Regions from separate parts of the Caldanaerobius polysaccharolyticus DSM 13641 genome, predicted to be linked through region 3. Evidence: riboswitches for the same ligand, from Rfam matches in the RefSeq annotation. Region 3 holds a riboswitch; each other region holds the start of a gene.
What was found. A riboswitch is a leader RNA that binds a small molecule or an ion and turns the genes downstream of it on or off. The one in region 3 is predicted to bind cyclic di-AMP.

Region 1 (3,102 bases), on a different contig from region 3:
TTTTTGCATACAGCTACATTTTGACCGTCTTTCACCGTTCCCCTCTCCACACGGCCTATGCATATCCTGCCGATGTAGTTATCGTATTCTAAAGTTGTAACCAACAGCTGCATAGGCGCATCCACTACTCCTTCCGGAGCAGGTATATATTCCAGTATGGCATCAAAGAGGGGCTTTAAATCCGAAGAATTTTCATCCATGGTCCTTTTTGCAATCCCTTCTCGCGCAGATGCATACACCACAGGAAAATCAATCTGCTCGTCATTGGCCCCCAACTCAATAAATAGGTCAAGGACTTCATCAACGACCTGTTCTACTCTCGCATCAGGTCTGTCTATCTTGTTTATCACCACAATAGGTTTCAGGTTTAATCCCAATGCTTTTCTCAGCACAAACCTTGTCTGGGGCATAGGCCCTTCAAAGGCATCTACCAACAAAAGTACCCCGTCCACCATTTTCAGGACCCTCTCTACTTCGCCGCCAAAGTCAGCATGCCCCGGGGTATCCACTATATTTATAGTAACGTCGTTGTACTTAACAGCCGTATTTTTTGCCAGTATGGTTATGCCTCTTTCTCTTTCCAGTGCATTGGAGTCCAATACCCTCTCCTCGACCTTTTGATTAGCCCTAAATATGCCGCTTTGCTTTAACATACCGTCTACCAGGGTGGTTTTACCGTGATCCACATGAGCTATTATTGCAATATTTCTGACATCATTTCTTACAACTTTCTGCATCAACTTACCCCTTTCCAGTAAATAAAAAAAGGATACACGTTGTACCCATCACTTTATATAAATTATATCATATTTTTAAATACGCTGCAAAAGTGCTCCAACCCCGTTGTCCAATCTACTCGCTCAAACATCGCCTGGCAGTCACATATGTGTCGCTGTAGTAGCCTTCCAGTTTGCTGATGATTACGCCTCTGCGCGATGAGGAACTGTGTATAAACTGATTGTCGCCTATGTAAATCCCTACATGGGTTATATTCCTACCTCCACTTGTCGCGAAAAACACTAGATCTCCGGGCTCCAAATCATCCTTAGAAACATACACGCCGTAGTTGCCCTGGTCGCTTGCCACCCTTGGCAGCGTTATACCGAAGTGTTTATATACATAGGAGGTAAACCCTGAACAATCAAAACCCGATGGCGACGTTCCACCGTAAACGTACCTCGTTCCTAAAAACTGTTTCGCGTATTCTACTACGCTCTGGCCATTCAATCTGCTTTCAAAACCCCTGGAAGAAATACCGTTCAAAGAAATATAATCACCATATACCCAGCCCGTCCGGCCATCTGCCAGTACGACATTATACCAGCCGTTTTTCTGACCCTTGACAGAAACAGGCTGGCCTTTTTTTAACGTAGCGATTACTTTGGCGTTTATGCTGCCATCGTTTCTCAGGTTTACACCGTCACTTGTGATATAAGCCCTTTTCATATCCGCTTCTCTAGAAACAATGACAGTAGGTTGTACCTTTATGTACTTGCTGTATACCCATCCCTCTTTGCCATTGGACAGCCTTACTCTATACCAATTACCAGTCAGTTTTACGCATACGACTCGGTCATTCTTATTAAGAGAAGTTATGACTTTCGACGCAAGACTTGCCTCACTTCTCACATTGACTCCATCCCCAGTAATAATCCCAAGGCTATCCGCGTATACACGTTTTATAGAAAAAGGAGCAAAAAGTACAAAGCCCATTATCAGCGCTCCGTAAAAAAATCTTTTGTAAATCCTATTCATTTTTTTCTCCTTCCTTTAGCCTCCGGGGTTAGCTGACGGACTCGGAAAAGGAATAACCCTACCACAGCACACTTTCGCTATGGATTAGCCCCTGACAATGGTTTCCCCGTACCTTGCGGATTCGGCTGATTTTTTAAAATCCCAGAACATCACCTATTATTATCACGTGCATCCTGTTCTCCGGCTGTTTGCCAATTATAACTGTGCAATTGCTAATATCTTCCGGACTACAATTAAACCTCCTGGCATTCATTACTGCCGCTACTTCTCTACACCTCTTTATACCCTCTTCTACATCCTTTACGACTTTATTTATCCCTGCCACCACTATGACCTTTTTTGGCCCATATATCATAGCAGCAACTCTGTTGCCGTTGCCATCTAAATTTACAAGATGTCCATCTAAAGTTATGGCATTGGTACCTGTGACAAAGACATCTGCCAAAAGAGAATTTCGCTTGGCTTCCTCTATTTCCTGGCTAGATGCCCCTTCTCTGTACCTGTCGTACAGCTTGTATTTACTGGACCTGAATTCGCCTATTAAGTCCAGTTCATTAAGAGTCATAGAACCGCCCAAACCTATGGTACTGCCTTCTGGTATCAAATCCAGTACCTTTTTGCGAGCGCTGTCAATATCCTTTACATAATAGCCTTTTATATTGTTTTTCTCCAATGACTTTATGGCGTTACTTGCCATAAACTCATAATACCACAATCTGAAATCGTTCAATCTTTTCCCCCCTTTCTATCACCTTGCATCCAGCATCGTTGTTACTATTGAATATAATTCTACATTTAAGTAAAAAATCCTCTATAAATATTAATAAAATATTTATAAATTATTAATAAAGTAAAAAAGCAAAAAAATAGTGAGCTCTTAAGCTCACAGAAGGTTTACGCACACCTTGTATTTTTTCAACACGCTGCCGTCTACGTCGTACTCGTATACAAGGGCACCCCATTTTTCCACTTTAAACTCACATGCACAGTCTCTGCAAAAGTACATCTTTTTACCTATCTTCCCTATATTTGTACTTTTGCAGTGTGGACACTTCATATTCTTCACCTCGCTACTTGAAGCGCTACTCTATATAACTATTTTACCCTTTTTTTGTAATAATTATAATCAACCGCCTAGCGGGTAAATTTCAGCCTTAACCTAAACTTACCTATTATTATATCATCAAAATGCATATCTTCAAGACTTTTTACTCATTTTTTTGACTCTTCTACAATATTTTTTAATCTGTTGAAACTAAACCCGCGTTAAAATATAATTAAAGATATAATTAAATAAATAAGACAAAACCAGAGGAGCGATATATCCCATCATGAAAATTTACGCGG
Region 2 (3,102 bases), on a different contig from region 3:
CTCTAGTATTTTCATATGATGAGATACCGTAGGCTGACTTAAACCTAAATTTTCTGTTATATCACATACGCACATTTCGCCCGAATATAGCATTTTAAGGATTTTAAGCCTGTTTTCATCAGCCAGCGCTTTAAATTTATTCGCCAGTTCTTTTATATTACCACCACCTATATAGATACATTTAAATTTATCTATATATTATATAAAAAAATAAAAGCTGTCAAGCTAAAAACGAGCAATCGAACAATTGCCTGATATAACTACATTTCCTCAATACGGCGAGATAGCTTTTCAAATTTGCAAAGAGACGTGTAGCCGCATTTTTTGATATAATCTATGCCTTTATCAAACATATAGCCTACGTGTTCAGGATAGTGGGCATCTGAGTTTAAAATAACAGGAACGCCGTATTTTGAAAGTATCTCCAGAAATACCTGCGACGGGTACATCTCACCTACAGGCTTTCTAAGCCCTGCCGTGCTCACCTCTACACACTGCCCATTTTCAGCTATGACCTTTGCAGCGTCTTCGTAGAGTTCTGTTATATCCTCCCAAGGCTTGTACCCAAAAACCTTAATGACATCAGGATGCCCGAGAAAGCTGAATATCCTGCTCTTAGCAGCTTGTTTTAATATCTCAAAATATCTCTTATAGGCATCATAAACGTCTTTATCCTCCCAATCTCTTGGGTCCAGGTCGATTCCCCAATCCCCCAACCAATGAATAGAGCCAATGACGTAATCAAAAGGATACTGCTTAACAAATTGCCTGATTTCTTCCTCTTTCTCCGGTATATAATCCAGCTCAATGCCTAATTTTACCGAAAATCCTCGATGTTTAGCCTTTTCAATGAGGCCTATATACTCTTCTATATCCTCTCCGCCGTGCTTCTCAACCCAGCTGCCTCTATAGCCATCAGTGCATATAAGGTGATACGCCTGTTTAAACCTGTACCCGTGCTCTGAAAACCCTATTTCTGCCACATTCCTGCTTTGACCATGCCGGACAAATTCGCTTAGCCATTCTATAGTATAAGGCCCGTTTTCAAGGTGTACATGGTAATCCCAATAATGCATTTACATTCCTCCAATTCAGCTTTTTTATTCTTAAATTATATCATATTCAGACATCTTCCCACCGTATTTTGTAACATTAATTTAACATAAAAATCCCCCTGAAAATTTGACTTTTTAAATACATTTGTAATATAATTTTAATATACTTAATAATTAATTAATAAATAGCCTAATCCATATTCTATATGGAGCGGGGGATAAACCTTGGGGTGAATCCACTTCGCAAAAATTTCGAAGTGGTAGGGTTTGCTCTTTACCGAACCCGTCAACTAACCTCGCAGGCTAAAAGAGAAAGGATGGTTACATTGAACACAAGAAAAATCGTGGCATCTGCGCTGATCGCCTACACGCTGATGCAAACACCTTCTGCTTTTGCCGCCAGCCTTCTGCGCTACGGTAGCAGTGGACAAGCTGTGGTAACCTTACAAAAAGAGCTGAAAAGCCTAGGATACTTCAACAGCAGTATTGACGGCATATTCGGTCCCCTCACTTTAAACGCTGTAAAAAGATTTCAAAGCAGCAACGGCCTTACCGCTGACGGCATCGTAGGCCCTGCTACATACCAGCGCATTCAACTGCTGCTAAACGGCAGAAACGCCCTGGCATCCAGAGGGAGTATAAACAGGACATCGCCTGGGGTAACCTTATCCACTACAACTCTTAAAATAGGCTCGAGAGGCGATGCCGTAAAGAACCTGCAACAAAGTCTCAGCAGATTGGGCTATAGCACAGGGGGAATAGACGGCATATTTGGGCCAGCCACAGAAAAGGCCGTAAGGGCCTTTCAGGCTAGACATAATTTAACTGTAGACGGCATTGCTGGACCCCAAACCATCAGCGCTATAAATAAAGCCTTATCCAATTCAGCTTTATCGTCCAGGGGCTCCTACGAAAGGCCTACATCAAACACCAGCGTGGTGGACATAGCCAAGCAGTACCTGGGCACCCCGTATGTGTACGGAGGCACATCTCCAGCAGGGTTTGATTGCTCAGGCTTTGTACAATACGTATTTAAACAGGCTGGCATATCCATAGAGAGGACAGCTAGTGCCCAATACTCTGGGGGTACATATGTGAGCAGCAATGATTTGATGCCAGGTGACATAGTGTTTTTCTCTACATCCGGAGGTAATCCTACTCACGAAGGCATTTACATCGGAAACAACCAGCTTATACATATGAGCAGCTCCAAACAAAAGGCGGTAATATCTGACTTCAGCGGCTGGTTCAGACAATACTATATAGGCGCTAGGAGGTATTAACTAAAACAAAGGCTATCGGGATGTATCCCGATAGCCTTTTATGCCCCATGAGCTTTTAAAACTTCCTCTCCAGAAAACCCCAGAAATTGCCTCCAAACAGTTTTTCCACGTCCCGCCTTACTTCCTGGGACTCAATAGCCCACCCTGTTCTGGCGAGGTCCGTGTACTTGTCTACAAGAACATCCGCTATGATCTTTCTTGAGTGTTCCCACTTGTAGATCAGCTGGTCCAGCACTCTGGCATCAGAATGCTGAGGTATGAAGCTCACCCCTAAAAGCTCACACCTCATGCGGGTTATCTCGTCCACAAGGCTGGGGTTATTTAAAAACCACCAGCAGCCGAAGGGCATAAGGTTTCTGAATTTGCGTGCAGCTACGGCCAGCTCGTGCTGGTTTTCTCTGGACAGCAACGTCACCATGAATTTATTGTGGGGATAGCGAGAGCATAGGTATTCCACCGCCCTGACATCAGCCCTTCCAACCCCATCACCGGCATCTTTGAGCCCAGGATTTAATTGTCTCTTTACGCCTATCATAAGTGCAAAGGGCTTGTTTAGCTCGCCAGCTACAGGCAGCACGCATTCCTCTATAATGCGACTTCTAGGAGAATCCTCAGGATACGCAAAATCCCATGGCAGCGATACCGCCATGTACACAGCTTCAATTCTGTCCATCCACTCCCTCAAAAACTTACGTATTTGTCCTGCGGTGTCACCGCTAAAATCCTCCGACACCTCATAGCCCCACTGCCTTAATTTTGCGCAA
Region 3 (3,102 bases):
CGTATTATATAGATACGACCACAAATAATGTGGTCAGGGTAAATATGGCGGTTAAGATCTATACAAAAGACGGTATTTCAGAGAATGGTCAGCCTGTGCCTTTAAAGTGGGAAATGATCAGTGGTTCAATGAACTGCAGCAATATCAATGATCCTGATATAAAAGTGGTTCTCCCTGAAGAGGCTAAAAATGCCAGAGAATTAACTATACCTGATTTGCCTTAAAAATGGCAAAATACAGCCCGGGCTTTTATTACAGCATAATTTCTACCATGTCCTTTATCGATATACTGCCTAAGTCCACGTTGCAGGTATAGGCGTAGGCTTCTACCCCTTTGGACGTAGCCAGCCTTAGAGCGGCACCGAATTCAGGGTCGGTCCTGTCGTTGGGCGTAAAGTGTTTTATGTCATCCATCTGAATTACGAAGATTATAGCTGCTCTCATGCCTTTTTCCTTTATTTTGATGAGTTCATTTACGTGCTTTACCCCTCTTTGGGTAGGCGCATCGGGGAACATAGCTACGCCGTTTTCTTCGAGGGTAACCCCTTTGACCTCCATGTAGCAGATGTCTTTACCTTTTCTCAGCATGATGTCAAGGCGGCTATCCCCGTACACCTTCTCCCGCTGAATATCATCGTAAACGGCGAATGCGTCCATCCTTTTTTGAAGGAGAGCCTCGTACACCAGCTTATTGGGTATGCTTGAATCTATCGAAATCAGCCTGTGGCTTTTCTTTACATAGCAGAGCTCGTAAGGGGTTTTCCTACCCGGCCTTTGCCTTATTTCAATGTAAACTTCAGCGCCGGGGATAAAAAGCTCTTTGCACCTTCCCGAGTTGGGCACGTGGACAAGGGTTGTGCTGCCATTTACGTCTACATTGGCTTCAAAGCGATTTAATCTTTTTATAAACGTGGCTTTTATAATAGGATTTGGTATCTCCATTTTAATCCTCCTAAAACCTTTCATTAACCATTATACTACTACCACAAAAAATTTAAAAAGGAATGCTTATCTGCATTCCTTTTTAAATTATAGCATAATCTTCCATTAGGTAATTTTGAAGTACGGTTTTTAAGTTGAGGACATCATCCATATCGTACATGCCTTTTTTACCTGCGATAAACCGTATAGCTTTCTTAGCGCCTTCTGCAAAGGCCTCTCTACTAAATGATTGATGCGTTAACTCCACCATATCATTTTCTCCGGCAAATATCACTTTATGCACTCCTACTATACCGCCTGCTCTAATTGAAGAAATCCCTATTTCATTATCCTCGCGTTTGTGTACCATGCTTCTATCGTATATAAAGTTTCTTTCTTTGATTTTTCTAGCCTTTAAAATACTATCGGCAATCTTAATTGCGGTACCTGATGGTGAATCTTTCTTATTCCTATGGTGGGCCTCTGAAATTTCCACATCGTAATCAAATAGCAGGCTGGAAACCAATTCACTTACAAATTTTACTACATTTACACCCAATGTAATATTTGGAGCCATTACAACTCCTATTTTATATTGCTTAACTATTGATTCTATCCTTTGTTCCTGCGATTTTGTAAAACCCGTTGTTCCTATAACCATATTTACTTTATGTTTTGCAAATACCTCCATATTGTGAACGCACGCGTCAGGAGTGGAAAAATCCACCGCCACATCAGGTTTATATAATTTCAGATTATCTGATAGTTTATCTGATCCCATAACGAGTATTCCTGTATCTCTTGTATTTAACAGTTCACCAAGGTCTTTACCTTCTTTTTCGCTGCCTGGTGAGCATAGCGCCATTACTAATTTTAAATCTTTGGATTTTAATAGATTTTTTGCAATAACTGACCCAGTTTTTCCTAATCCAACCATACATACCTTTATCAATATCATACCCCCTTTAAAATTACTTAATTTTCGCGAAGGTTTCGCGTTATATCGTTATATTTTCAAAGGATTTCCCCTCGCTTTTGCTCGGTTTTATAAAGGGAATCCTATGAAAACCAAGTTTAGATAGTTATCTTTGTTTTGCTCTTATGCAGAAACCGAGGAACAGAAAACCCCAATAGGTGTTATCCTCTAAAGTGCTTTGAAAATATTTTAGAATAGCATAAATAAAACCATGGAGTGATCCATGGTTCATTCACCATATAATATCAGATCATCTCCCTTTCAACGCTTACGAGGTTAGCTGACGGGCTCGGACTGAAAGGTTGCCCTATCCCTTTACGGGAATACGCCCCAAACAATGGTTCCCCCGTTTCCCTTGCGGAAATTCAGCGTAAATTTATTATTTATTTCAACTCTCATCTGACTACAATGATGTCAATCTCTCTTTATAGTATATATCTTTTTGACAACAATGTCAAGTCTAACAGCGTTTGCTTCGCTCTTGTTATTGATATTGTGTTTTTCTATAATTCTATTAAGTGGACTTTTGTCAATATAGAAAGGGGAGAGACGCTATGGACTGCAAAGGTAAGGAAAGGATAATGCTGTGGGATAATGGCGTACCGGGGGCAATGGGGTTTGAGTTAGAAGATCGTCCTCATCTGGTTCCTTATTTGATCCACACTGATAGGCCAGTAGGAGCTGTCATCGTTTTTCCAGGGGGAGGATATGTAAAGAGGGCTGAACACGAAGGAGAGCCGGTGGCCAAGTGGATAAACTCCATAGGCTTACATTCATTTGTTTTAAATTACAGGGTAAGCCCGTATAAATACCCATATATATTAATGGATGCCAAGAGGGCCGTTAGAAAGGTAAGGTATCATTCAGCTGAGTGGAACATAGATCCCCACAAGATATGCGTGCTGGGCTTTTCCGCAGGAGGGCATCTGGCGTCATCAGTAGGAACTCATTACGACTGTGGAGATATAAATGCCGCCGATCCGGTGGAGAGGATAAGTTGCAGACCAGATGCCATGGTGTTATGCTACCCTGTTATAACTTTTGAAGAGCACACCCATAGGGGCTCTATGGAGGCATTTTTAGGGGAAAATCCTTCGGAGGAATTGAAGAGGTGCTTTTCCAACGAGCTAAAAGTAACGAAAGATACTCCTCCTGCGTTTATATGGCATACGGCTGATGATCAAGGGGTTCCGGTGGAGAACAGC
Region 4 (3,102 bases), on a different contig from region 3:
GACGTGCGACAAGCATACAAGTCCTTCTTCAATAAACCCTGATAGCGGAAGCAATAGCAGTAAAGAAACCACGCCTCCAGAGTCCCCAGGTCCCCAAGAGAACCCAAATCCTTCTAATCCCCAAAGCGGTAACCAAAATCAAAACCAACCCGGTGACAACAACACCGCAACTCCTCCTTCTGGCACAGGAGAACAGAACGGTAACAGCACCACATCTCCTGGGCAGAGCGGCCAAAACCAGGGAGAAAACAATAACAACAGCCCAACGATGCAAGACAATACTTCAGGTACTCATAAATCCCCTGCAACCAATCTTCAGGATATGATTAATGGGCTGTTTAAAGGCAAAAAAGGCCAGTAAAAGAAGGACATATCAGATGTCCTCTCTTCTGCCCTCTCCTTTAATTTTATCTGAGGTATGTGAATACCATTCTGCCTATCCTTGCCGCTATAGGTTGAGACCACAGCCACGAGTTCGTGGTGCTGTCGTCAAAATAGAACAGAGCACCTTTGGTAGGATCACTGCCATGAAGTGCATCATACGCTGCCTTTTTAGCCTCATCAGATGCCGGCTTATTGATCCAACCATTGGCTACAGGTGTAAATTGATAATATCCGTCAGTTTTCTCATATATCACATCAGGTATGGTGTCAGGAAATCGATAATCTTTGACTCTGTTTATAACTACAGCCCCTACGCCTACTTTAGCCTCATAAGGCTCTCCATCTGCCTCTGCCGTTATCAATCTCGCCAATAAATCCAAATCGCTTAACGTATAAGAGATAACGCCTCTGTATACAGATCCTCTGGATGCCTCCTGATAGCTACCGCTATTTGATGAGGTTCCTGTCGTCGAACCTGAACCTGGTATGTTGAGCTGTTGTCCAGGGTATATGTAATCGCCCCATATACCATTGGCCTTGCGCAGAGAATAAACCGATACTCCGTACCTTTTGGCTATAAGGTACAAGGTATCACCGCTTTTCACCGTATACACAATCGAAGGAACATATAAAACCTGCCCTGGATAAATCCATGTGTCAGTGAGGTTATTATCCCTCATAATAGCTGAAGCCGTGGTGTTAAAAAGTTTCCCTATTGTGTAAAGGGAATCTCCCGGTACAACCTTATAAGTGCCGGAATAAGCGGTCTGAGATAAGGCAAAGGATAGGGCTAACGCCGCCACAAATGCTGTGGCCTTTTTTGACTTGAACATATGCCTTCTTCCTCCTCTTTCGCCTCCGAGGTTAGTTGCCGGGTTCGGGTTGAGGTTACCCTACTCGAATCCTCGAGATTCACCCCTGAAAAAATCCCCCCGTACTCCTTTAAGGAGATTCGGCTTAATATATTGTTAATAAATTTGTAATATGTTTAATATAATATTAACAAATAACAAAAGGTAAATCTATATTAATTTGATGGAAATGTAGGCATATAAAGCCTGTATTTCCATCATCTTTGGCAAATAAAAAAGAGGGCTTTAACCTCTGCTTTCAATATCTATGCCCTCTCTCATCAATAGCTCTGCTGTTACGCCATTGCCCCTAATTAAGTTCCCTGTAAAAGTGCCATCGTAAACGCTTCCCCATCCGCAAGATGGGCTTTTTGCTTTTAGCACAGCCTTTTTTGCCCGTACCGCTTTTGCCAGTTTCAACACTTCATACGCTCCTCGCACAAAGTTTTCCGTAACATCCCTTCCATCGGAAGTTATAACTCTAGCTCGGCGATCCAGCACATCACATCCTGTACCCCCGCAAATCTCCGAAGGACATCGGGGAGTAGAAAGTCCCCCCAGTTGCTCAGGGCATACCGGTATGGCCTTTCCCTCTTTTATGAGTTTATACACCTTCTCATCAATACAGCCTTTGCCATCATACCTGGTGTTAAGCCCAGCAAGGCATGCGCTAACGATTAACACCCTATCACCTCTCTTTAAGCTCGACAACGGTAACTCCGTCTCCGCCCTCTCCGTACCTGCCTGGACGAAAAGACCGTACATGGTTGTTGGTCTTTAAGTACTGCCTTACCCCGCTTTTTAATACCCCTGTGCCTATTCCATGGATAACTGTCACCAAGCTTAAATTGGCGAGATATGCGTCGTCGATGTATTTATCTAATTCCATAAGTGCCTCTTCAAGGTTTTTACCCCTTAAATCTATATTAGATGATATATACATGGATTTCTGCGCTACCATTTTCCCTATTGCTGATTTCTTTGAAACAACATTTGAAGGCTTTTGCTTTCTTACATCCCTTATAGGGACATTTACCTTCATGACCCCCAGCTGCACCAATACTTCATCGCCGTTAACCGACTGAACGATCCCACGGTTGTTGAGGCTTACTACCAGGACTTCGTCCCCCGGCTTTATGTCTTCTGGTATTACCTGCTCGTACTGTGGCTTTTCCTCTTCAGGAAGCACCATATCAAGCATTTTATTTATTTTGTCCTTTGCCGTCTCTATGTCCTTCATTCGCTGGCGGATGTCCCCTTCTTTCATTTCCTTCCTCAAATCCTTGAGCAGCAAGTCGGCTTCCCTGCGCACATTAACTAGCAATTGCGAAGCTTCTCTTTTGGCTTCATTTATCTTCTTTTTGTACTCCAGTTTTAGCTGTTGTATCCTTTCCTCGTATTCCTGCTTTAAATTATCCAGTTGCAGTCTCAATGCCTCAGCTTCTTTTCTTTCTTCTTCCGCCATGTTCCGCTTTCTTTCCAGATCCACCACTAAGTCCTCAAACTTTATGCTCTCTTCACTTAGAAAACCCCTGGCATCCTCTATTATGCTCTCATCAAGCCCCAGCCTGCGGGATATCTCAAAGGCGTTGCTTTTCCCAGGCACCCCTATTAAAAGTCTATAAGTGGGCCTCAACGTCTCCACATCAAATTCTACCGATGCATTTTCTGCAAAATCCTTTGTAAGCGCATATGCCTTGAGTTCGCTGTAGTGAGTTGTTGCAATAGTTATCGCTCCTTTTGTGTGCACCCTATCCAGAATAGCCATGGCCAAAGACGCCCCTTCAGCGGGGTCAGTTCCTGCTCCCAACTCGTCAAACAAGGCAAGGGAGTTGTCATCCACCTCATTTAGTATTTCCACTATATT

Region 1: it holds a riboswitch for cyclic di-AMP, as region 3 does, so the genes downstream of both, CALPO_RS0102180 (C40 family peptidase) here and dapB (4-hydroxy-tetrahydrodipicolinate reductase) in region 3, are expected to answer to the same signal.
Region 2: it holds a riboswitch for cyclic di-AMP, as region 3 does, so the genes downstream of both, CALPO_RS14620 (C40 family peptidase) here and dapB (4-hydroxy-tetrahydrodipicolinate reductase) in region 3, are expected to answer to the same signal.
Region 4: it holds a riboswitch for cyclic di-AMP, as region 3 does, so the genes downstream of both, CALPO_RS0103890 (LysM peptidoglycan-binding domain-containing protein) here and dapB (4-hydroxy-tetrahydrodipicolinate reductase) in region 3, are expected to answer to the same signal.

Annotation. Positions count from the first base shown of each region.
Region 1 is NZ_KE386494.1:247,570-250,671, forward strand. It holds gene typA (translational GTPase TypA) at 1-737, opposite strand, end outside; gene CALPO_RS0102180 (C40 family peptidase) at 853-1,755, opposite strand; cyclic di-AMP (ydaO/yuaA leader) riboswitch at 1,758-1,892, opposite strand; gene CALPO_RS0102185 (lactate utilization protein) at 1,889-2,485, opposite strand; gene CALPO_RS14740 (hypothetical protein) at 2,639-2,812, opposite strand; gene CALPO_RS0102195 (4'-phosphopantetheinyl transferase family protein) at 3,087-3,102, shown strand, end outside.
Region 2 is NZ_KE386494.1:1,023,180-1,026,281, forward strand. It holds gene CALPO_RS0105880 (ArsR/SmtB family transcription factor) at 1-195, opposite strand, end outside; gene CALPO_RS0105885 (histidinol-phosphatase) at 261-1,076, opposite strand; cyclic di-AMP (ydaO/yuaA leader) riboswitch at 1,233-1,376, shown strand; gene CALPO_RS14620 (C40 family peptidase) at 1,382-2,338, shown strand; gene CALPO_RS0105895 (glucuronate isomerase) at 2,394-3,102, opposite strand, start outside.
Region 3 is NZ_KE386495.1:697,920-701,021, forward strand. It holds gene CALPO_RS0109895 (DUF6612 family protein) at 1-224, shown strand, start outside; gene sfsA (DNA/RNA nuclease SfsA) at 253-942, opposite strand; gene dapB (4-hydroxy-tetrahydrodipicolinate reductase) at 1,025-1,873, opposite strand; cyclic di-AMP (ydaO/yuaA leader) riboswitch at 2,148-2,278, opposite strand; gene CALPO_RS0109910 (alpha/beta hydrolase) at 2,452-3,102, shown strand, end outside.
Region 4 is NZ_KE386494.1:605,462-608,563, forward strand. It holds gene CALPO_RS13195 (PBP1A family penicillin-binding protein) at 1-361, shown strand, start outside; gene CALPO_RS0103890 (LysM peptidoglycan-binding domain-containing protein) at 408-1,217, opposite strand; cyclic di-AMP (ydaO/yuaA leader) riboswitch at 1,223-1,352, opposite strand; gene CALPO_RS0103895 (DUF523 domain-containing protein) at 1,482-1,919, opposite strand; gene CALPO_RS0103900 (endonuclease MutS2) at 1,924-3,102, opposite strand, start outside.